DNA from 3 places in the Lysinibacillus sp. NPDC093712 genome. Region 1 is predicted to be linked to each of the others. Evidence: riboswitches for the same ligand, from Rfam matches in the RefSeq annotation. Region 1 holds a riboswitch; each other region holds the start of a gene.
The links. Region 1 has a riboswitch for S-adenosylmethionine ahead of ACQKNX_RS22135 (methionine ABC transporter ATP-binding protein). Riboswitches for the same ligand answer to the same signal wherever they lie in the genome.

Region 1 (7,574 bases):
TGTCCTTTCGCCAATATCTTCTTAACCAATTCAGGTTCTTGTGCTAAACGCATACCTTCTACAAAAAACGTTGCCTTCATATTAAATTGATCTAGCACCTTTAATAACTTTTGCATTGTTTCATTGTCTGCAAGACCATTAAAAGTTAAAGCTACTTTTGGACTAAGGATATTTGCATGACGTATGATGTCACTCATTGTTCCATCATGCTCTTTTATTTCAATCGTTGAATCTACTGGTGCAGCCAGATTACTTTGTGTTGCGGATTGACACCCTGCTATGAACAAAATGAATAGTAGACTACATAATTTTAGTCTTTTCATTACCACAAATTTCTCCTTACAATTTATAATAGTTTTTATTTGAAAATAAAAAATGTGTACTTCGTGTATCAAATATTAAAGCAGCATTTTGATCGACCATTGCATAATCAATTGCTGTATGATTCGTTAAAATTAATACAGCATCAGCTTCTTGGATTAATTGTTTCGATAAAGGAACGGTATTAATATCACAATAATTAACAGAAAATGTTTCAATATATGGATCAACAACCATTACCACATACTGTTTTTCCATTAATTCTTGAATGACATGAAGCGCCGGTGATTCACGAAAATCATTAATATTTGGTTTATAAGTGACACCAATAACGACAATCTTCCCAGCTTTATGCTCATTCTTCTGTGCAATAAGATAATTTTCTAGTCTCTCTACTACAAAACTTGGCATCGACTCATTAATTTTATCTGCCGTCTCAATTAATGAAGCCGTAATACCATGTTGTTGGCCTGCCCACAATAAATATTTTGGGTCAATCGGAATACAATGACCGCCTACCCCAGGTCCAGGTGTAAACGGCATAAATCCATATGGTTTTGTCGAAGCAGCTTCAATTACTTCCCAAACATCCACATTCATTTTATAGCATATTTTGCTTAACTCATTGACCAATGCAATATTGATTTGGCGAAAGGTATTTTCCAGTAACTTCTCCATCTCAGCGACCTTTGGATTAGAAACGGTATAGACATTTGTATTTACTATAGTTTCGTAAAATAATTTTGATATTTCTAAGCAAGCTTCTGTAACGCCTCCAACTACTTTCGGTGTATTAGAGACTGTAAAATTAATATTTCCAGGGTCTACACGTTCAGGGGAATAGGTTAAAAATATATCCTGTCCAATAACATAATCACCTTTTTCTAAAATCGGTTGAACTACTTCTTCTGTCGTTCCAGGGTACGTAGTACTTTCAAGGATAATTAATGTGTCTGCAGACATATACTGCACAATCGCTTCAGCCGCATCTTCAATGTAAGAAATATTCGGTGTTCCATCTGCAGCTGTTGGAGTTGGAACACAAATAATAATTACATCTACACAAACAAGCTTTGAAAAATCAGTTGTCGTTTCAAACTTCTCTTCTTTCAAGGCTTCTCCGATAATGGCATTAGATATATCCGCAATATAACTTTTGCCATTTTTTAATTTGGCTATTTTTTCGTTATTTTTATCGATACCAATAACTTGATATCCTTTTTTGACTATTTCTAAAGCCAATGGTAAACCTACATAACCAAGTCCAATTACGCCAATTGTAGCTTGTCCTGTTGTTATTTTCTTTGATAAGGCTTCTTTTGATGATTCAATTTTTATCCCCATAAACAAATAACTCCTTCACCTAATTTTATAAAATAAATACAAATTAAACCTTTTTGCGTCGTAAAAGCATTACGATTCATTCTTTAAGTTCATTTGAGAATACATTAAAACACATTTTGTTAACATTCCTATAGTACTAATTTTAACTAAACATTTTCTAAACAATTTTCAAGAAGAAGTTAATAGACCTGTTTATAAATCGATAATTACTTAATTTAATAAAGACATAATTCTTTTGTATCATATTTTTTTCAGCAACTTACTACATATACTCCTCTTTTGAATATAAACAATTAGATAAGGAGCTGTAATTATTTGTCGCAAAAAATTTTATAAATTTTATATTCACTTCTAATAACCCCTGAAATTCCGTACCGCCTAAGCATTTTGTTTCATAATATGAAAAGTCTCCTTCATGTATGTTCATTACCTTGTCACGCATCTCTATTTAACAGTATTATAGAAAAAACAATTGTAATACTGAGGAATGTTAATCTTCTAAATTAACATTACATTTCAAAAATTGTTTATATAAACCTTTTATATACCCTTTTTATACTTCTAAAGCCACTACTCGCTGTTCAAATAAAAAAACACCTAACATCGATTGAGAATCGATACTAGATGGCTGATTAGAATTTGCTTCCTATTCTAGTGAAAGGATAAAAAAATAATCCAATACCATCACTTATACAAAAGATTTTTCTCACGTAGTATCTCAATTTGACATGTTTGTACAAGACATATTGAGCGATGATTGATTCATTTATTTTATAAAACTTACCAAACCATTTCTATATAAAATTTTTGGTAATTTAAATTAATGCATGCGAAATTACCTCACTTACAAACAGTTATATTTTCCAGTAATCCAACTGCAATTCATTTTTCACGAAAAAAGAGAATGTAAGTTTTCATACTTACATCCTCTTTTATAAAAGTTTTCATTATTTTACTGGTACTACTGCGCCTTTCCATTCCTTCAGGATGAAGTCTTGGATTTCTTTAGATTTTAATACTTCTAATAATTTTTTAATTTCTGGCTTATTTTCATCTCCAGCACGTACCGCAATAATATTAACATATGGAGATTCTTTATCTTCTAGTGCAATTGCATCTTCAATTGGGTTTAGGCCGTTATCAATTGCATAGTTAGAGTTGATAAGAACCGCATCGCCTTCTTCATTTTCAAACATTTGAACAAGTAATTCTGGTGCAGTATTTGCATCGAATTTAAAGTCTTTTGGATTATCAACGATATCTTTAATTTCTGCTGCTGTTTTGTCGATACCATCTTTTAATTTAATTAAGCCTTTTGCTTCTAACAATGACAGCATACGGCCATGGTCTGAAACTGAGTTTGATAATAAGATTGTTGCACCTTTAGGTAGGTCTTCAAGAGATTTATATTTTTTAGAGTAAATACCGATTGGCTCGATATGTACGCCGCCAGCATTTACGAAATCATAACCATTATCTTTAATTTGTAATTCTAAATAAGGGATATGTTGGAAATAGTTTGCATCAATAGTTTTTGAATCTAAATCTTGGTTAGGTAGTACGTAATCTTGGTACGTTTCAATTTCTAAATCAATACCTTCTTTAGCTAAAATCGGTTTTGCTTGTTCCAAAATAACTGCGTGAGGTGTGTTAGAAGCACCTATTTTTAATGTTACTTTTTCTTCAGTTTTTGCACTGTCGTCTGCCTTGTCTCCAGATGTTGAACCTGCTTCGTCTTTGTTACCAGCACCACAAGCTGCTAAAGCTAGTACAAGTACTGATAAAAATAATCCTGCTAATAACTTCTTCATTTGTATACACTCCCTTTATTTGTTCAAACAATATGTTAGCGGTAAAAACCGGGTTAACCTTTTTAACGTTTGTCTGTTTTTGTTGTAATCATATCGCCAATCCATTGAATGATAAATACGACTACTAAGATCAAAATAGTTGCCATTAATGTCACATCTTGGCGATTACGTTGGAAGCCATCTAAAAAGGCTAAGTTTCCTAGGCCGCCAGCACCAATAATTCCAGCCATTGCCGTATACCCAACGAGTGCTACAGCCGTTACGGTAATCCCAGAAATAAGTGCCGGTAATGATTCTGGAATTAGTACTTTCCAAATAATTGTGGACGTTTTAGCACCCATCGAGCGTGCGGCTTCAATAACGCCTTTATCAATTTCTCGTAATGCAATTAATACCATTCGTGCATAGAATGGTGCAGCACCGATAATAAGTGCTGGTAGGGCTGCGTTTGCTCCTCGAATTGTCCCAAGTAAAAACTTCGTAAATGGTATTAGTAAAATAATTAACACGATAAATGGTATTGAACGGAAGATATTAACGACCGATCCTGTTAAAAAGTTAACGATTTTATTAGCCCACAATTGGTTTGGACTCGTTAAAAAGAGGATTGTGCCAATGGCTAAACCAAGTATAAATGTTACGACTGTTGAAAGAGTGGTCATATAAAGTGTTTCATATGTGGCTGTCCACATTTTTTCCCAGTCGACATTCGGAAAGAGACTAGTTAGCATTTGCAATCACCTCCGTTTGTACTTCAACTGTATTTAAATAATTTAGTGCAGCTGCTACATTTGTATCCGTGCCATCAATTTGCACTATAAGAGTACCGTATGCGCCATTTTTAGTTTGTGAGATATTGCCATGGACAATACTAATTTCCACATCAAACTGTTTTACTAAATGCGATATAACAGGTTGCTCTGTTTTTTCACCAACAAAGACAAGCTTAACAAGGTGTCCCGTTGGATAATTTACTCTAAGTTGTGCGACTGTCTCCTGGGTTTCCTTCGTATCGGTAATTTGCGAAACGAATTTTTTAGTAATCGCTGCTTGTGGTGCTTGGAACACTTGTAATACTTCACCACGTTCAACAATTTCTCCAGCTTCCATTACTGCTACACGATGACAGATTTTGCGGATTACATGCATTTCATGGGTAATTAATACAATCGTTAAACCTAATCGTTCGTTAATGTCGACAAGCAGATCAAGGATTGCATCTGTTGTTTCTGGATCGAGTGCCGATGTAGCTTCATCACATAACAGCACTTCAGGATTATTGGCAAGTGCTCGTGCTATACCAACACGTTGCTTTTGACCGCCTGATAGCTGTGATGGATACGCCTTGTCACGTCCTTCTAAACCAACAAGTGCAATAAGTTCTTTCACACGTGCGTCTCGCTCACTCTTAGCTATACCTGCAATTTCAAGTGGAAAAGCGATATTTTCAGCAACTGTTCTTGACCAAAGCAAGTTAAAATGTTGGAAAATCATACTTACTTTTTGTCTAGCATCACGCAACTTTTGGCCCTTAATAGATGAAAATTCTTGATTGTTCACCTTCACCGAACCTGTTGTCGGCTTTTCTAAACCGTTTAATAAACGAATCATCGTACTTTTACCAGCGCCACTATAGCCGATAATGCCAAAAATCTCACCTTTGTTAATCGTAAGATTGACATCTTTAACAGCAGTTAATTCGCCATTTGCGGTTTTGTATTTCTTCGTAATATTTTGAAGCTGTATCATAGCGAATACTCCTTTTCTCATATAGAAAACCCCTTCACTCATAGACAAGTAGAAGGGGTCACGTATTTTATACGCTAAACCGTTCTCTCATCTTTCAAAGAAAAATCTTTGAGTGATTTGGCACCTTTTCACATATGTGATGGTTGCCGGGCTTCATAGGGCACTTCCCTCCGCCACTCTTTATAAGAGTTCGATATATTTAATAGTTTTTAATATAGTTGTTACTTTACCATGCTAGCAAAGTTCAGTCAATTGGTTTTTTTAACAATTCGTATAAAAATGGTACGGATTGAAATGCATAAACCTTCTCTATAACTTTTCCTCCATCGCTAACGAGTAAACAAGGTACACTTTCGATTTGAAAATCATAAGCTATTTGCTCTAAAAAATTAATATTTGCCTTACCTAATTTCAACTGTGGCAGTAACTGTTCTATGATATCCATCATTTTAGATGCAACTGCACAAGTTCCACACATCGGTGTATATAAATAAAAGGCAGTTTTTCCACCAGATTTTACAGCCGTTTCCCACTGCTCTTTTGACCATTCTTCCATTTTTCACGCAACCTTACAAAATATATTCATTATGGATGGAAAAATGCGCGCGCAATAAAATCATCGCAAGCACTTTCCTCGGTGTAGTTTCTACTTCTTTATAAGTAGGCATTGTCCGCAAATGCTCCGCCTCAGGATAATGTCTGTCCATTAATGCTCGTAGTTTATCTCCTGATGCATCTGCATCAAAAAATGTATATAGCTCACAGCCCTCATATGGGTCGAGTAATTCTTCTAATTGATGCACACCAATTGTACCATTCGTACAAAGTATTGTAACATCTTCACTCAAAATAGGTTCTATTTGAAGCTTATCCGAACGGCCTTCCACGATTAAACATTTCCCTTCGAACATCGCGCCACCCCCATTTAGACAGTTATTTACTACAACAATTCATCGCAATTACAGGATTCCACACGATGTATAGATCTACATGTTAACAATCATTTTCACATGTCGCTTCGCAATTTGGACAACATTTTATGGTGAGTCACTGTACTATCGTTTACTTGCAGAGTCAAGGCAACTAATACCTCGTGCTATATAATAAAAAACGCCGGTATGTATGCCGACGTTTTTCTATTATAGGCTTGTTTATTCTGCAATCATTTCTTCGTATTGTTCTGCAGTCATAAGGCTTTCAATTTCTGAAGCATCAGCAGGTTCTACAACGATCATCCATGCTTTTTCATATGGTGATTCGTTTACGAATTCAGGGCTATCTTCTAAATCTGCATTTACTTCAACTACAGTACCTGAAATGGGTGCGTATAATTCAGAAACAGTTTTTACTGATTCTACGCTTCCAAATGGATCATCTGTTTTAATTTCGTCGCCAACTTGTGGAAGCTCAACGAAAACGATATCTCCTAATTCAGATTGTGCGAAATGTGAAATACCGATACGTACTTTACCATCTTCTAATTTTACCCATTCGTGTTCTTCAGAGTAACGTAAGTCTTTAGGTGTGCTCATGCCAAAAACCCCTCCATAAATATGTAATATATTCACTTTCAGTGTGCCATATTTCTTTCATAAAAACAAGGATTAAAGCTGTTATTTCCACGCTTGTTCAAAATCTGATTCCTTAAAACCTAACGTTACTTTTTTTCCATCAGTAACAATTGGTCGCTTAATTAGCATACCGTCAGAAGCAAGTAGTGTGAGCTGTTCATCTTCCGGCATTTCCGCCAGTTTATCCTTCAACCCAAGTTCACGATATTTCATGCCAGATGTATTGAAAAATTTCTTCAGTGGCTGTCCGCTAGCTTGCCAATAACTTTTTATTTGCTCTTTCGTAGGTGGTTGTTCAACAATGTGTACCTCTTCGTATGAAACGCCATTGTCGTTTAACCACTTCTGTGCTTTTTTACAAGTTGTACATTTAGGGTAATGGATAAATTGAATCATATTTATAGGCTCCTCTGCTATCATTTCCTGTAGTATACCATCATAACTAGTATGAGCCAAAACGAAACATTTATTGGTTAATTTCATAATTGTTTATGTGCCTGACACTTTGGCATGGGCACTTAGCATAATGTCAGCTCCTATATCGTAAAAATCCATTGCGCTTTCCGCGGGCACAGTGTAAGCCGTAACCCTCGCTAGCGGGCGGTCTATTACGTCTTACATTCTGTGCTGTTCCCGCAGGAGTCTACGTGGATTTTTACTTAGTAGTCTTAAAATGCAAAGTTAGAATTGTTTGTGTGCCTGACACTTTGGCATGGGCACTTGGCATAATGTCAGCTCCTATATCGTAAAAATCCATTGCGCTTTCCGCGGGCACAGT
Region 2 (7,574 bases), on a different contig from region 1:
TGATACGGGCTACATCATGTGTGGTGCATTAGATGTCGGTCTTTTAAATAGTCGCTTATTAGATCGAAAAATCATCGCAGGTCGAGCGGTTGGAGTGAAAACAATAGATGAGCTGTTAACAGCCCCACTAGAGTCCGTTACATTTGAGGCAGAGCAACTAGGCATATTCGCAGGAATGACTGGAGTAGAAGCATTGTTAAAAATGATTTAAAACACTACTAGAGACCAGTCGGGAGGTGGTATTAAATGTATCACACACATGCAAATCCACATTTGCTCCCTGCATCGCGCATTATGACTGTCACAGGAAATGGAAAAGTAGTAGCGAATGCCAGTTATGTTCAGCTTCAAATTGAGGTAACTACGCAAGGGGAAAATGTGCAGCAAGCACAGCAAGAAAATGCTAGCATTATGAATCGTGTCATTCAATCCATCATGGCACTAACTATTCCAAAGGAAAATATTCAAACTGCCACCTATACGATTGCGCCTATTTATGATTATGTAGATGGCAAACAGGTATTTAAAGGCTATGAGGTAGCAAATGCAATTACGGTAAAAATACCTGATACAAATCTTGTAGGGGTTGTTATTGATACGGCTGTGGAAAATGGAGCAAATCGTATATCCTCTATCCAATTTAAAATTGATAATGCAGATGTATATTACCAGCAGGCGCTTAGCTTGGCACTTCATAATGCACAAATGAAGGCTAATACGATAGCACAGACGATGCAATTATCTGTGCATCCTCAGCCGATAGAAATTGTTGAAGAAAACGAAAGTGGCCCTGTGCTATATAAATCGATGGCAATGGCAGATTCGTCAATGGTAACGCCTATTGAACAAGGGCAAATCACTATTAGTGCCGCTGTTCGCGTTACATTTCAATACTAAATATATTTTTCAGAACGTAAAACAAAGCCTGACTCCATTTATCATAATGTAGTCAGGCTTCTTGTCTTCTATTGTTGTGCATCCCAAATAAAAGTAATTACTCATGAACTACAAATAACCATCATATATTTAGTCAGTGTAAAAAGATGATGCTTAAAGGAGGATATGATGCAAGCGGAAAACAAACGCCTTCGGAAAATTCAACATCTTGCTCATGAAATTATGGATGAGATGAACGCAGGGAAAGAATGGAATGAACTCGAAACATTAATACCTGTCATTGATAATTTATCGCGTGCAATCGGTGATTTAACAGACGCATATGGCAATTATTCATTAGATTATGTAGAGGAAAAAGTTAAAAATGCGCATACCTTATTGTTCAAGAAAAACAAAGTAGATATATACCAGTTATGACATAAAAAAAGGGTAGCCCTTAAAGGGTTACCCTAACGCCACTAATGCTCTTCAGGTGTAAATGTTTTGCAATCTGTTTCTTCACTATTGGATGCATGCTGACCTTTTTGACTTACAACGTAAATAGCTTCTGCAGTACATTTATTACCAGAGCCCCAATACGTGCAGTTATTGACTTCACATAGAATCTGTTGTGCCATCGTATCACACCTCCTTTTTTGTTATCCTTAACAAATTCGGAGTTTTCAATACTTAACTTAAACATAAAACATAAAAATAACCTAAAATAACAATGGTGCCTCGTTTTCTTTATTTTCTTCTTACAGCGACCAATTTATTTGCTGCGTGACAATGTTTAATATTGTTGTCATGCTGATCTTCAAATTGGTAAGAACGATAATATTGAATTAACCAACTATGATATAAATCTTTGATTTCGCCTTCTTTACATATTCCTTTAACAAATGGTGCTAAATCTTCTGGAATATCTACTTCGTCTGTAAATACGGTAATAATATTGATGCCCTGTATTTTCGTATGTATTTGCATTGAATGAATAATGCTATGCCAAGCTTCACGCTCTAAAAAGTGGAACAAGCCATGTGAAATAATACAATCATAGGAATGTTTAAACTCATATGTCGTAACATCTTGCACAATAGCTTGTAAGTTATGTAATTGGTGCAACGCTTTATATCTATTGATTTTAGCAATACCTGCCTCCGAAATATCGATAGCTTCAACCTCAAACCCAAGCTGTGCTAAATAGATTGCGTGCCGACCATCACCACATCCGATATCTAAAATGCGCGCTCCAGCTTGTAATGTTTTTGCCCATTCAACCACTTCCTCACTTGGGTTACCAAAAGCGTAATGCGTATCCGCTAAGTAATCTTTCTCCCAAAACGGTTTCACTATACCATCTCCTCTATCGGTTAGTTTATAAAAACGTGCTTTGACAAAAACTTCATCAAAGCACACCGACAATCTATTGCGTAATAATTAACATGTCATTTTCATCAAATTGCCACATATCACCGTGTGCAACTTCCCAATAAAAGCCGTTTGGGTCTTGGAAATAGCCGCTATAGCCTCCCCAAAACACTATTTCAGGCTCCTTTACAATATTCGCTCCCGCTTTTTTTGCTAACAAAAATATTTCATCGACTTCTTCTTTAGACTTTCCATTATAGGCAAGTGTCATGCCATTAAAGCCATCGCTTACAGCTGGCGGATTCGCTTCATCAATATCCTTTACTAAGCGCTCAATTGGGAATAAAGATATTTTTGTTCCTGCATTATTGAAAAAAATAACATCTGGATTTGTTTCATCCCCATAGACGACTACTTCAAACCCAAGCCCATCACGATAAAATGCCAGCGATTCTACCATATTTTTTACACCTAATGTAATTAAATTTAAACGATTCATCCCATCTACCCCTTTTCTACAGTATCTATTACTTATTCTCCTATTTTAGTTAATTTCCCTTCTACGACCTTGGTACGCGCTCCATATAAAAGATGACCTTCAACACAAAACATAATGCCGCTACATAAGATACACTAAGATATTAGCTATGGATTGGAGGAATTCTGCTGTATTACAATCCTTATCCGTATTATGTTTTTGTAAATCAATATCCACATTGGGGCATTTCTAATTCCCCTTTACCGCATCATTTGCCGGGACAGCTTGCGATGCCCACATCCCCAAACCCAAATCCGTACCCGCCTATTAATACATTGAAGTTGAAGACATCAGCCAAACAAATTCAGCCAATTATGCAGCAGGCCCAATTACTAACAGAGAAAATTGAAGGGTCTGATCAATTTGCACATGATCTTAAGAATGCCGCACAGCTTTCCAAGCAAGATGAAGTGCAAAAACTCATTTCTTCAGCGGGCGTTACGGCGAAGTTTGAAGCGAAATATACGCCAGATAATATTCGAATTGTATTATCAGAAGGTGGGTGCTGTAGTATAGCGGTAATTTTATATTGGTAAGGGAAAAGCTTCTTATTTTTTATAACCATGCACTCCTATAGAACTTGTAAACTATTTATGATTATGCTAGAGTATTTGGTATTACTATTTCTGAAAATTCATATATTTTTCTTATCAAGAGAGATGGAGGGATTGGCCCTATGAAGTCTCAGCAACCAGTCTTAGGCATGGTGCTAATTCCAATTTGCGAAATTCGCGAAAAGATGAGGAGACTGACTTTAGTACACAAGAGTCCTCTTCTACAAGTAGGGCTCTTTTTTTATTTTATTTTAAGCAAGAGTTAATTTCATCTTAGTTTTTCTAAAAGAGTTCACGAACATTTTAATGGTGCGGAAGGAAGCTCGGTGCTTGCACGTGGAAAGCGTCTGCCTGTAGCGTAATGATGGATCATCATAATTTTTATCTCTTCAATGTTCGTACTTAATGATGAAATTGATTCACCACTCATACTAAAAGAAAGCAGGGAATAACAATGACAAATGAACTTTTACAAGCATTAGAGCTATTAAAATCCAAGCAATGGATCGACTTAACACACACATTCGGACCTAACTCTCCTCATTTCTTTATGTTTGAAGATGCCAAATTTGAAACGCTATTTTCGCATAATGACGGCTTCTTTGCACAACAATTTACGTTTCCCGGGCAATATGGAACGCATATTGATCCACCTATCCACTTTGTTTCAAATACACGCTACTTAGACGAATTAGAATTAAAAGAACTTGTCCTACCGCTAATTGTTATTGATAAGTCCAAGGAAGCTGAATCGAACAATGACTTTACGTTAAGTGTACAAGATATTTTAGATTTCGAAGCAGAATATGGAGAAATTGAAGCAGGTACATTTGTCGCACTGCGAACTGATTGGAGTAAACGCTGGCCTGATAAGGATTTGTTCAATAATAAAGATAAAGACGGTCATAACCATATTCCAGGTTGGGGATTAGAAGCGTTGCAGTTTTTATTTTCAGAACGGAACATTAATGCAATTGGTCACGAAACATTCGATACAGATTCAGCAGCAGATTTCCGTAAAAATGGAACGCTTGATGGCGAATACTTTGTACTAGATCAGGATACATATCAAATTGAACTAATGACGAATTTAGATAAGCTACCAGCAAAAGGTGCAGTCATTTTCAACATTGTGCCAAAGCCTGAAAAAGCATCTGGATTCCCTGTACGTTCATTTGCTATTTTGCCTTAATTCTATACAAAAATGGTCTGCCTCAAATGTCATATAATCATTTGTAGCAGACCTTCTTTTAACATGCTGTATTCATTTAATCGTATTTCTTTTTTTAAATATATAGTACACAATCAGCATTAGTACTATAAACACCAATATTGCATAGAAGCTGTATTGAGATAAATACATACCAACAAAACGCCACTTATTTCCTAGCTCTTTCCCTAAAGTAATAAATGTGAAAGTCCATACGATTGCACCTGCATACGCATAAACAGCAAACTTTTTATAAGGATAATTATTAATGGCTGCAATATATGCTGTGAGATGACGAACGCCAGGTATAAAGTATCCAATAAATAATAGTACAGGCCCTATCTTTTCAAACAATTTTTTCGTAAACTCAATTTTTTGTGCTGTTATATGAATTTTCGGCCCATATTTTTGTAATAACGGTAAACCGAATCGACGACCAACAAAGTAGCTGAGGGTGATGCCTCCTGCAGCTCCCACCGCAGCACTTATTAATGCAGGAATATGCTCTAAATTTTCTCGATAAACATTATACCCTACATAGGTTAAAAAAATTTCGTCAGGAAGTGGCAGCCCGACAATCCCTCCAACTAGTATAAGAATAATCCCAAAATACCCGTAATGTTCAATAAGAGATTGCACGTGATGCACCATGTTTTACCCCACCTAAAGCCTTAATTTTCCCATTATCTTAGCTTAACATAAGCCTCTTAAAGTCAATTATTTTTAACAATCACTTTTGCATAGGTTTAATCATTATTACATGTATATCAATATTGTACAATCATCACAACTTTATTTTTGTTAAATTCAGTTTTCAACAAAAACCCTCTTTACCGTATCTTCGTAACTCTTTCAGCGCTAATTTCTATTGATGATGACTCCATATCCCTTACTGTAGACTCACTCATGTACGACTTATTTCGTTCTTGGCTGATGGGCTGACTATAAACAAATATATACGACAATGGCAACTAGAACATCTACCACGACCATTATCAATAATTTATTCATACAATTTGATAACATTCCTATCTATCCAGCAAAATCTAATCAACGCTATGCACCTACTATGAGAAGAAGGGGCTATTGCTAGCTAGTGTAGCAATAGCAATCATTTAAATATTCTCCTATAGATGCGATTGCAATATTATTTCATTTTTTATCGTATTTGTTACCTTAGATTAGCTGTAGCTTACGCAATGCATCATCTATGCCACCTTCATCCGATTTCTTCGTGACATAATCAGCGATATTTTTTAATGCGACACTGCCATTTCCCATCGCAATACCATATTCAACTTGCTTTAACATATCAATATCATTATCTCCATCTCCAAAAGCAATTGCCTCTTTCGGAAGTAGGTTGAAATATTTTAGCACTGCTTCAACAGCGATGGATTTTGATACATCGTCTTGTAGCACATTCATAATCGTCGGATGCCATCTTTCAAACTTCAAATTTGGAAATTGTGTTATGTACTTTTTCTCTTCTTGTTCGTTGGCATATAAACACATTAAGTAAACTTTCTCGTTTAAAATATTATTATTAGTGGGAGGATACTCATCTAAAGATAATGTCTCCTTCATCGCTTTTAGTGTTGCAGGATGGCGAACATTATTCATGGATAGTTGGTCAGTGAAAAATGATAGACTATTATTATTGTCTTCAGCAAAAGCTTTTACGCTTTCTACGATTTCTTGTGCGATAGGAATGGTATGGATGATTTGATCACCATGCCGAGTATAAGCACCATTAGCAGTAATAAATGTATCAATACCTAGTTCTTGCAAATCATGACACATGGATAATGGTCTACCAGTTGCAGCAACTAATCGAATTCCTTTGTTCCTTAGTATTTGTAGCGCGTTCTTCGTACTTCTTTCAATACAACCATCGCTATAGTTGATAAGCGTACCATCCACATCAAAGAAAATAATTTTACAATCCATTTCGATCTAGCCCCTTTAAATTAAATAGAAAAATATAGTGATTATTGTACTTTGAAACTAAAAAAATTAGCTTTCTACCGGCTTAAATCCCTTATCAATATGCATATTATTGAATAGTAAATTTATCCTATATGTATTATAATAAAACTACGACAATTTTTTATAAAAAACAGCATTCTAAGTATGTCAGATTTAATTTAATAAAGTAGACTAAAACATTTAACTTTTCCCTATACACCACCGATAAATACTATTGCCAGTATATTTAAACCATGCATTCCCTTTACATATAAAAAATTAATGTTTTATGGGCATTACTTTAATCATACTGAAGGAGTATACCAAAAAACATAGAATTGCTAAAATAGTAGAAAATCCATTAAATATATTGAACGAGTATCGCCCTTATTTAAATAGAACTAAAGAAATGTTAAAAACTCGACACAGAGGAGTTGGTTCATATGGGTTTTAATATTTACTACTACGAAAGTAATGTGGATTGTAAATTTTGCAAAAAACAATATACAACATATAAAGTTCGACCAAATCGTTTTAAAATAATCGAAGAACAAACGGATTTTATGCCCGTTTATGAAGGCTTAAATCCATTGCTTTATGAAGTTGCTGTATGCCCGCATTGCGGATATGCTTACCATAAATCTATGACGAGAACGTATGGACCGTTCTTGCTACTAATCGAGGAATTGTATATTAAAGAACTACATAAGCCAATGAACATCTGTCACGAACGCACGATTGATGATGCTATCGTTAGCTATAAATTGGCCTATCTCGTAGCAAAGGCCTCAATGGAAGAGGCACTTTTAATGGCTAATATCGCCCTAAAAATAGCTTGGCTGTATCGTTTGAAAAATGAAAGCGAATCTGAAACTCACTACTTATATGCAGCAAGAGACTTTTACAGTAAATCTTTTGCGTCCAATCAAGAAGGCAGCGAGCGAATTCAATTTTTACATGCCGAATTAAGCCTTCGACTCGGCGATATTGTAGAAGCAAAAAAAGGATTTTCTAGATTAATCGCAGATCGCAATGTTTCCAATAAATATCGCAAACT
Region 3 (7,574 bases), on a different contig from region 1:
CGTAAATAAGTAGACAGTAAGTGAGGAGAGGGTGAACGGTATGACTAAGCTATTAATAGCTTCTGCAGTCATTGCATTAATTGCGAGTGTACTATTAACACCGCTAATAACGAAGAAGCGTGAAGATGGTGAATCGAAAAAAGTAGTTGGTTACTTTTTTATTGGTGTCTTTGTAATTGGATTTATAGCGTCGGGTATTACGCTGTATGTTACAAAAATTGATGTTAACTGGCTTGTCTTTTGGCCAGTAATTATATTACTCACTTTATGTGGTGCATTTCTTGCAAGTGGTATTGAAAGAAAGATTAAAGGTGTTTTATTTTTAGCAAGCTTAGTTGTTGGGGTCTATGTATTGTCCGCACCACTGTGGAATGCTAACGATAAATTTAAATCAGCGGAAATGAAAGAAGAGGTTGAAATTAAGCCGTTTGATGAAACGCAAACACCAGCGAGTGTCCCGCCTAAATTCGTCCGAAATAAAATGAAAAAGGCATTTGGGCAAGTACCAAATACAAGTTATTACGAGCTAGGACGTTTACAAATTCAAAAAGTAAATGGTGAGTATGTTTATATCGCACCAGTTGAATTTTCTGGGTTCTTTAAATGGATGAATGGTAAAACGACACCAGGTTATTTTACGATGAGTGCGACGGACTCAGCTGACAATCCTAAATTTATCCCGCAGGAAATGAAATACGTTCCTTCTGCGTTTTTAAATGCTAATTTAGAGCGTCATATGCGCTTGCAACATCCATTCCTTATATTCTATGGAGATGTTCAGCTAGAAATTGATGATGACGGTAAACCATACTATATCCGTTCGTATGGGGAGTTTATTTCTGCACGAAATGGTTTTGATGTACAGGGCATTGTACTTGTAGATGCATTATCAGGCAAATCTGAGCTTGTAAAATTAGATGATGTTCCGGCGTTTATTGATGGTGCCGTTTCACCAGAGACAGTAAGTTTACAAAATAGCTATTATGGAAAATACGTTCATGGTTATTGGAATAGTATGTTTGGTAAGAAAGATGTCAAATTACCTTCGGATGAAGGCACAGAATCAAATGTCAGCCCAATATTCGATGAGGCAGGCGATATGTATTATTTCACTGACTTCACAAGTCCGAAAGAGGGCGTGGATTCAATGCTTGGCTACTCATTAACGAATGCTCGAACTGGGGAAGCGACATATTACACAGGAAATCAAGATGAATCTTATATGGATTCACAAGGGAATTTGCAAATTATTGAAAAGAAATTTATTGAGAAAAAGTGGGCAGGAGAAATGCCTGTATTGTATAACTTTTATGGGGAGGCAAGTTGGTTAACAGCAGTGCTCGATGCGAATGGCTTCTTACAAAATTATTTCATCGTGTCCGCAGCGAATCCTGAAATTTCAGCTTATGCAACTACACCGAAAGAAGCGTTGAAACTATATAAAACAGCACTAAGCCGTGGTGGAAGTACGGTTGATGGTAGTTCAAATGCAGAAGAGAAAAATGCAAGTGGAACAGTACTGCGCGTTTATAAGGAACGCCTCGGTGACTTTACCATCGTATCGTTTTTACTGAATAATGGTGAAAACTATTTAGTAAGTGCAGAAACGGAGCCTCTTGCAATTTATTTACAAGAAGGTGACGAAGTAATATTAACTTATGGGAATACAGGAGAGCAATTTTTACCAGTACGCTCGCTAATAATTAAAGGTTTACAATAAACAAAAGACGATCAGCACAATGAATTTTGTTGTCTCGATCGTCTTTTTTATGTAGTCTGATTCTCGATGTAACGTAGCAGCTTTTCTTTATGATTAGAAAAGAGTGTTGCGGCGTGATCATTTAAAGCGAAAATCTCCTGAATATAGCTTTGTAACAAATTATTTTCGTACTCCAATGAATGGGCTGTTTCGTTAGCTATAATATGCTCCAATAAAAGTGCATGCAGCACAACCACTTCTAGGTTCTGAGTATTTGTCACAAATTTTAAGTTTAAAATGGTTGTATAGGAAACGAATTGATCGACATATGCAATAGCTTCTTTGTATTGATTGAGGTCGATATGTTGTTCAAGTCGCTTTCTTAAAAGTAAGCACTCGTTATTTAAGTCTTGGATTTTTAAAAATAAACCTCTTACGCTTCTCTTATGTTGTTGTTCTAGGGTACGGGCAAGATGCTTATTAACAAAGGACATTTTTACAAAACTCCTTTCGAGATAGGGTCCTTCTATTAATATTAATGGAAATGTTGGAAAAGGAAAGAGTCTTTTCGTTTAATTTGTACCTGAATTTAACATATCAATCAAGTCAAAAATACTAGGTTGGCAATAAAAAAACGTTAAAAATATGAAAAAAGTGGAGTTATTATCAGACGATAGTAACCCCACTTAAGTAATGTCATTTCCAATTAAATCCTTTTTTTGCTAGGAAGCTAGTAATGTGTGGACGACGCTGTTCAACTAAAAAATCAGCCATTTGCTTTGTCCAATTATCAATTTTACGATTTGAGGAACGACTATTGTAGTATGCTTCCATTGTTTCATTATAAGCAGGTAACAGTTCCTCATATTTTTCTGTATTGTATGCATTTTCATGGAGGATAGCAGCCACTGGTAAACGAGGTTTAACCTCATTGCGTCGAGCTGGAACGCCTATTGTTAAACCGAACAATGGGAAGACATAGTCCGGTAAATTAAATAAATCACTAATTTCTTCAGGCTTATTACGTACACCGCCTATATAACAAATACCGTATCCCATAGATTCAGCTGCAATAACAAAATTTTGTGCAAATAATGATACATCCGCTACGCCAACAAGAACGTTCTCAGCCGAATCTGCAACAATATCAATACCTTCTAATTTCCCTGCCATTTGTAGTCGTTTAAAGTCTACACAAAATACAAAAGCACCACCAGAGGTTTCGTATTGACGTGGATTTCCTGATAGCAAACCTAGCTTTTCTTTTTTCTCCTCGTCTGTTACCCAAATTACGCTATATGCTTGTACAAAGTGAGAAGTTGCTGCCATCTGTGCAGTAGCAATTAAATCCTCAACGATTTCTTTAGATATAGGATTCCCATCATAAATACGAACCGAAGAGTGGTTACGTAATAATTCTTTAACCATCTATAAAGTCCCCTTTTCCCAATTAATATACCAAGAGCATATCACGATTTATAGCTAAAATCGAATCAAATCCAATATAAAAGAATGTGAACGTTTAAGATGAAACTATTTTCAAATAATTAAGACTAATACTTAATTCACTCGTAAAGTAAAATATTTTGTTAGATATAGCTTAAATGTTCTGAATAGTGTAAAATTATGTATGACGACAGGTTATTTATCTCCTGTTTTTTTACATTGGTTGGGTGTACCGATGTGAAGGACAAATAATCTAGTTGAAGTAAATAAATGTGGGATGGAGGAATAAGGAATGGATGAAAAGTTAGCAAAAAAGCTTCGTAATGAACAATTACGGAACAAAGTCGTATCAGCAGAAGAAGCAGCATCTTGGATTAAGGACGGCATGGTACTTGGTATGAGTGGGTTTACACGTGCAGGTGACGTAAAAGTGGTACCGCTTGCACTTGTTGAGAAAGCAAAAACAGAAAGCTTCAAGGTAGATGTATATACAGGTGCATCACTTGGACCTGAAGTTGACCAATACTTAGCAGAAGCTGGTGTTATTCGCAAGCGCGGGCCTTTCCAAGGAGACGCAGGCATTCGAAACATGATTAATAGTGGGGAAGTTACTTATGTTGATGCCCATTTATCACACAATGCTGAATTAGTACGTCAGGGCATTATTGGTCCGATTGACTTTGCTATTATTGAAGCTGCTGCTATTACAGAAGATGGCTTATTAATTCCTACAACTTCAGTTGGTAACTCTCCGATTTTCGTACAAGAAGCAGACCAAGTTATCATCGAGCTAAACGTAGCACAGCTTGATGCATTAGAAGGTGTGCATGATATTTTTGTTCCAGGGCCACAAGGTAAACGTGATCCAATTCCAATGCTAAATGTGTCAGATCGACTTGGTACAATTGGCATTCCACTTAATTTAGACAAAGTAAAAGGTATTGTTATTTCAGATATTTTGGATGCGCCATCAATGATTGTTCCGGCTGATGAAGAAACAGATATTATGGCAAATCATCTACTGAATTTCTTAAGAGAAGAAATTAAAGTAGGTCGTTTAACGACGAGTTTACGCCCACTACAATCAGGTGTAGGTTCAGTGGCGAATGCTGTATTATTAGGTTTCAAAGATTCCGAGTTTGAAAATTTAGAAGTTTATTCGGAAGTACTACAGGATGCTGTATTTGAATTAATGGATGCTGGAAAAGTAAGCTTTGCATCTGCTACATCTATTACCCTATCTGAAAAAGTAGGAAACCAAGTTTACGGAAATTTTGAAAAATATGCAGATAAATTAGTGTTACGACCACAGGAAATTTCTAATCACCCAGAAATTATCCGTCGACTCGGCTTGATCTCTGTAAATACAGCGCTTGAATTAGATATTTATGGGAATGTAAATTCAACTCATGTTTCTGGCACAAAGATGATGAATGGTATTGGAGGTTCTGGAGATTTTGCTCGTAACGCACGATTAGGTATTTTCGTGACAAAATCGTATGCAAAAGGTGGGAAAATTTCTAGTATCGTTCCAATGGTTTCGCATGTAGACCATACTGAACATGATGTGGATGTTATCGTAACAGAGCAGGGCGTTGCAGACTTACGAGGTCTAGCACCTAAAGAGCGTGTCGGTCTAATCATTGAAAACTGTGCACATCCTGATTATAAAGAGCAATTATGGGCTTACTTTAATGACGCAAATGAAGCAACAGGTGGTCACCATACACCGCATGATTTAGAAAAAGCACTTTCTTGGCATGTGAATTTAGCAAAGAATGGTACAATGTTAGATCCATCATTTGCAAAATAATATATTTAAAAAGTGTTAGATTGACTGCTATCGATCTAACACTTTTTGCTGTGCGTTGATGTCTACTTCACGGGTAAACGTCAGCCAAAATCGTCGCTGCCGCGCTGTCAGTTGCGTCTGAAGTTTGTACTGCTGCCGCAGGAGTCACCGTCCTCGCTACTACCAACTAGTATCCTCAAAGTTATGTCCCATCTTCTTGTTTTATGCTGATTTTTTAAAGGCAGATGTTACTTTCGGTTCTGTTCCTTGGAATAGCCTTTTAATATTTTCAATATGCAAGATGAACGCTATGCATAAAAGTAGAATGGAAATAATAGTTGGGCCAATTCCAGGTATCCATAAATAAGTTGCCGTACAAAATACAATATAAAATTCTAACACACCGACGATTAAATAGTTTGTAGCGAAAGATAAAATCACAAATAATATAAGTGCACATAAAGCAATTTTCCAATCGACAGCAAGTAAAATCCCAATAATGGAGGCAGTACCTTTGCCACCTTTAAAGCCCATATGGAATGGGAAGTTATGCCCTAAAATAACACTAGCAGCCATTGTATAGATTAAGAGCCACGTTTGTATTTCAGTGAATTGTGATGCATTAGAAGAAAAGTAGTAGATGGCACAGAGAATAGCACCGACGCCTTTGCCAATATCAATTAGTGCCACTAATAGGCCGTATTTCCAGCCAAGAGAAAGCGTTGCGTTTGAGGCACCAGCATTGCCATGACCAGTCTTTTTTAAATCTACACCCGATAGAAATTGTGCTACTTTAGATCCGTGGATACAGCCGATTAAATAACCAATGATAATAATAATAAAAAAAATAATGGCTTTTTCCATAAAAAATGCTCCTTTCATTTTTATTTTTTAATATAGTGTATGTGCTCTTATTACGTAAATTAGCAGACAGAAGTTTCAGAAAAAAATAAATTTTACTGTTGACAGAAAAAAAGTCTATGTTTATACTGTGTAACAACGATGGAAATTGAATCACATACTCTTATCAAGAGCGGCGGAGGGATAGGCCCTATGATGCCCGGCAACCAGTGAGTGACGAACTTGCTAAGGTGCTAATTCCTACAGATTCTTACTTGGATCTGGCAGATAAGGGGAGGAAAACTTGCAACCGCAACCCTCTTCTTAACTGAAGAGGGTTTTTGTTTTCTACACATAAATCCTCCTCATCTCCGGTACCATCGTAAAACCATTAAGGAGGAAGAAAATATGTCGAATTTCAAACCAGAAACATTACTATTACACGGTGGTCAAGAGCCTGATCCAGTGACGGGTTCTCGAACTGTACCAGTGTACCGTTCAACAGCTTTCGTATTTAAAGACACTGCTCATGCGCAACGTCTTTTTGCATTAGAAGAAGCGGGCAATATTTACACACGTATTACAAATCCAACTGTAGATGTTTTTGAAAAACGCATCGCTTTATTGGAAGGCGGTACAGCAGCAGTAGCACTTTCATCAGGTGCAGCAGCTATCGCATTTTCAATTTTAAATCTAGCAAGTGCAGGGGATGAAATCGTAGCAGCAAGCTCTTTATACGGAGGAACATATAACTTATTAGCAAATACCCTACCAAACTACGGTATTAAAACAATTTTTGTAGATGAAACAAACCCTGAGAACTTCCAATCTGCGATTAATGAAAACACAAAAGCAGTGTTTGCTGAAATTTACGGCAATCCAAGTTTAAAGGTTTTAGATGTAGAAGCAGTAGCAGCGATTGCACATGAAAATGGCTTGCCATTAATTATTGATAGCACATTTGCTTCACCATATGGCGCAACGCCAATCGACTTTGGTGCAGATATAGTTGTTCACTCAGCAACAAAATGGATTGGTGGTCATGGTACAACTTTAGGTGGCGTTGTTGTAGATGCTGGGAAATTTGATTGGACACAAGGTAGATTCCCTAGATTTACAGAGCCAGACACATCGTATCATGGATTGCGATATGGTATTGATACTGCAGCGGCTGCATTTGCCACAAAACTGCGTGTGCAATTACTACGTGATTTTGGTCCAACATTAAGTGCTGATGCTGCATTTAACTTACTACAAGGTTTAGAAACGCTTCATTTGCGTATTCCTAAACATAATGAGAATGCGTTAGCAGTTGCTGAATATTTACGTAACCACCCATCTGTGGAATATGTAAATTATAATGGATTAGAGGATTTTGCTTCCCATGACTTAGCGAAGAAATACTTGAAAAATGGCTTCGGTTCAGTGCTTACATTTGGCATTAAAGGTGGACGAGAAGCAGGGCGTCAGCTAATAGACAGCGTGAAACTATTCTCGCATGTAGCAAACGTTGGAGATGCAAAATCGTTAATTATTCATCCAGCATCTACAACCCATCAACAATTATCTGCAGAGGAACTAATCCAAACTGGCGTATCCGAGTCGCTCATTCGCTTATCAATCGGTTTAGAGGCAGTTGAGGATATTATTGCAGACTTAGAACAAGCAATTGCACAAGTAACACCTACTGAACAAAAAGTAGAAGCTTAACATAAATTGATAAATTAGATTCATGTCGTAGCGTTAACGTATTTTCTCATTCGAAATGCCTCATTTGGTAATGCGTGTAACGTTGCT

Region 2: another riboswitch for S-adenosylmethionine. It lies ahead of ACQKNX_RS19945 (cyclase family protein); the one in region 1 lies ahead of ACQKNX_RS22135 (methionine ABC transporter ATP-binding protein).
Region 3: another riboswitch for S-adenosylmethionine. It lies ahead of ACQKNX_RS17150 (O-acetylhomoserine aminocarboxypropyltransferase/cysteine synthase family protein); the one in region 1 lies ahead of ACQKNX_RS22135 (methionine ABC transporter ATP-binding protein).

Annotation. Positions count from the first base shown of each region.
Region 1 is NZ_JBNNUU010000009.1:79,061-86,634, forward strand. It holds gene ACQKNX_RS22115 (polysaccharide deacetylase family protein) at 1-323, opposite strand, end outside; gene ACQKNX_RS22120 (nucleotide sugar dehydrogenase) at 340-1,665, opposite strand; gene ACQKNX_RS22125 (MetQ/NlpA family ABC transporter substrate-binding protein) at 2,613-3,476, opposite strand; gene ACQKNX_RS22130 (methionine ABC transporter permease) at 3,539-4,207, opposite strand; gene ACQKNX_RS22135 (methionine ABC transporter ATP-binding protein) at 4,197-5,225, opposite strand; SAM riboswitch class I at 5,310-5,414, opposite strand; gene ACQKNX_RS22140 (thioredoxin family protein) at 5,470-5,781, opposite strand; gene ACQKNX_RS22145 (hypothetical protein) at 5,795-6,136, opposite strand; gene gcvH (glycine cleavage system protein GcvH) at 6,377-6,757, opposite strand; gene ACQKNX_RS22155 (arsenate reductase family protein) at 6,839-7,192, opposite strand; gene ACQKNX_RS22160 (hypothetical protein) at 7,452-7,574, opposite strand, start outside.
Region 2 is NZ_JBNNUU010000006.1:174,421-181,994, forward strand. It holds gene ACQKNX_RS19910 (YunC family protein) at 1-211, shown strand, start outside; gene ACQKNX_RS19915 (SIMPL domain-containing protein) at 247-897, shown strand; gene ACQKNX_RS19920 (group-specific protein) at 1,066-1,314, shown strand; gene ACQKNX_RS19925 (DUF1540 domain-containing protein) at 1,356-1,514, opposite strand; gene ACQKNX_RS19930 (methyltransferase domain-containing protein) at 1,624-2,229, opposite strand; gene ACQKNX_RS19935 (VOC family protein) at 2,303-2,746, opposite strand; gene ACQKNX_RS19940 (hypothetical protein) at 3,016-3,321, shown strand; SAM riboswitch class I at 3,430-3,531, shown strand; gene ACQKNX_RS19945 (cyclase family protein) at 3,794-4,531, shown strand; gene ACQKNX_RS19950 (DedA family protein) at 4,604-5,200, opposite strand; gene ACQKNX_RS19955 (Cof-type HAD-IIB family hydrolase) at 5,726-6,499, opposite strand; gene ACQKNX_RS19960 (DUF2225 domain-containing protein) at 6,961-7,574, shown strand, end outside.
Region 3 is NZ_JBNNUU010000004.1:362,904-370,477, reverse strand. It holds gene ACQKNX_RS17175 (hypothetical protein) at 41-1,720, shown strand; gene ACQKNX_RS17170 (hypothetical protein) at 1,768-2,193, opposite strand; gene chrR (class II chromate reductase ChrR) at 2,396-3,127, opposite strand; gene ACQKNX_RS17160 (succinate CoA transferase) at 3,438-4,958, shown strand; gene ACQKNX_RS17155 (glycerol-3-phosphate acyltransferase) at 5,160-5,801, opposite strand; SAM riboswitch class I at 5,959-6,072, shown strand; gene ACQKNX_RS17150 (O-acetylhomoserine aminocarboxypropyltransferase/cysteine synthase family protein) at 6,186-7,487, shown strand.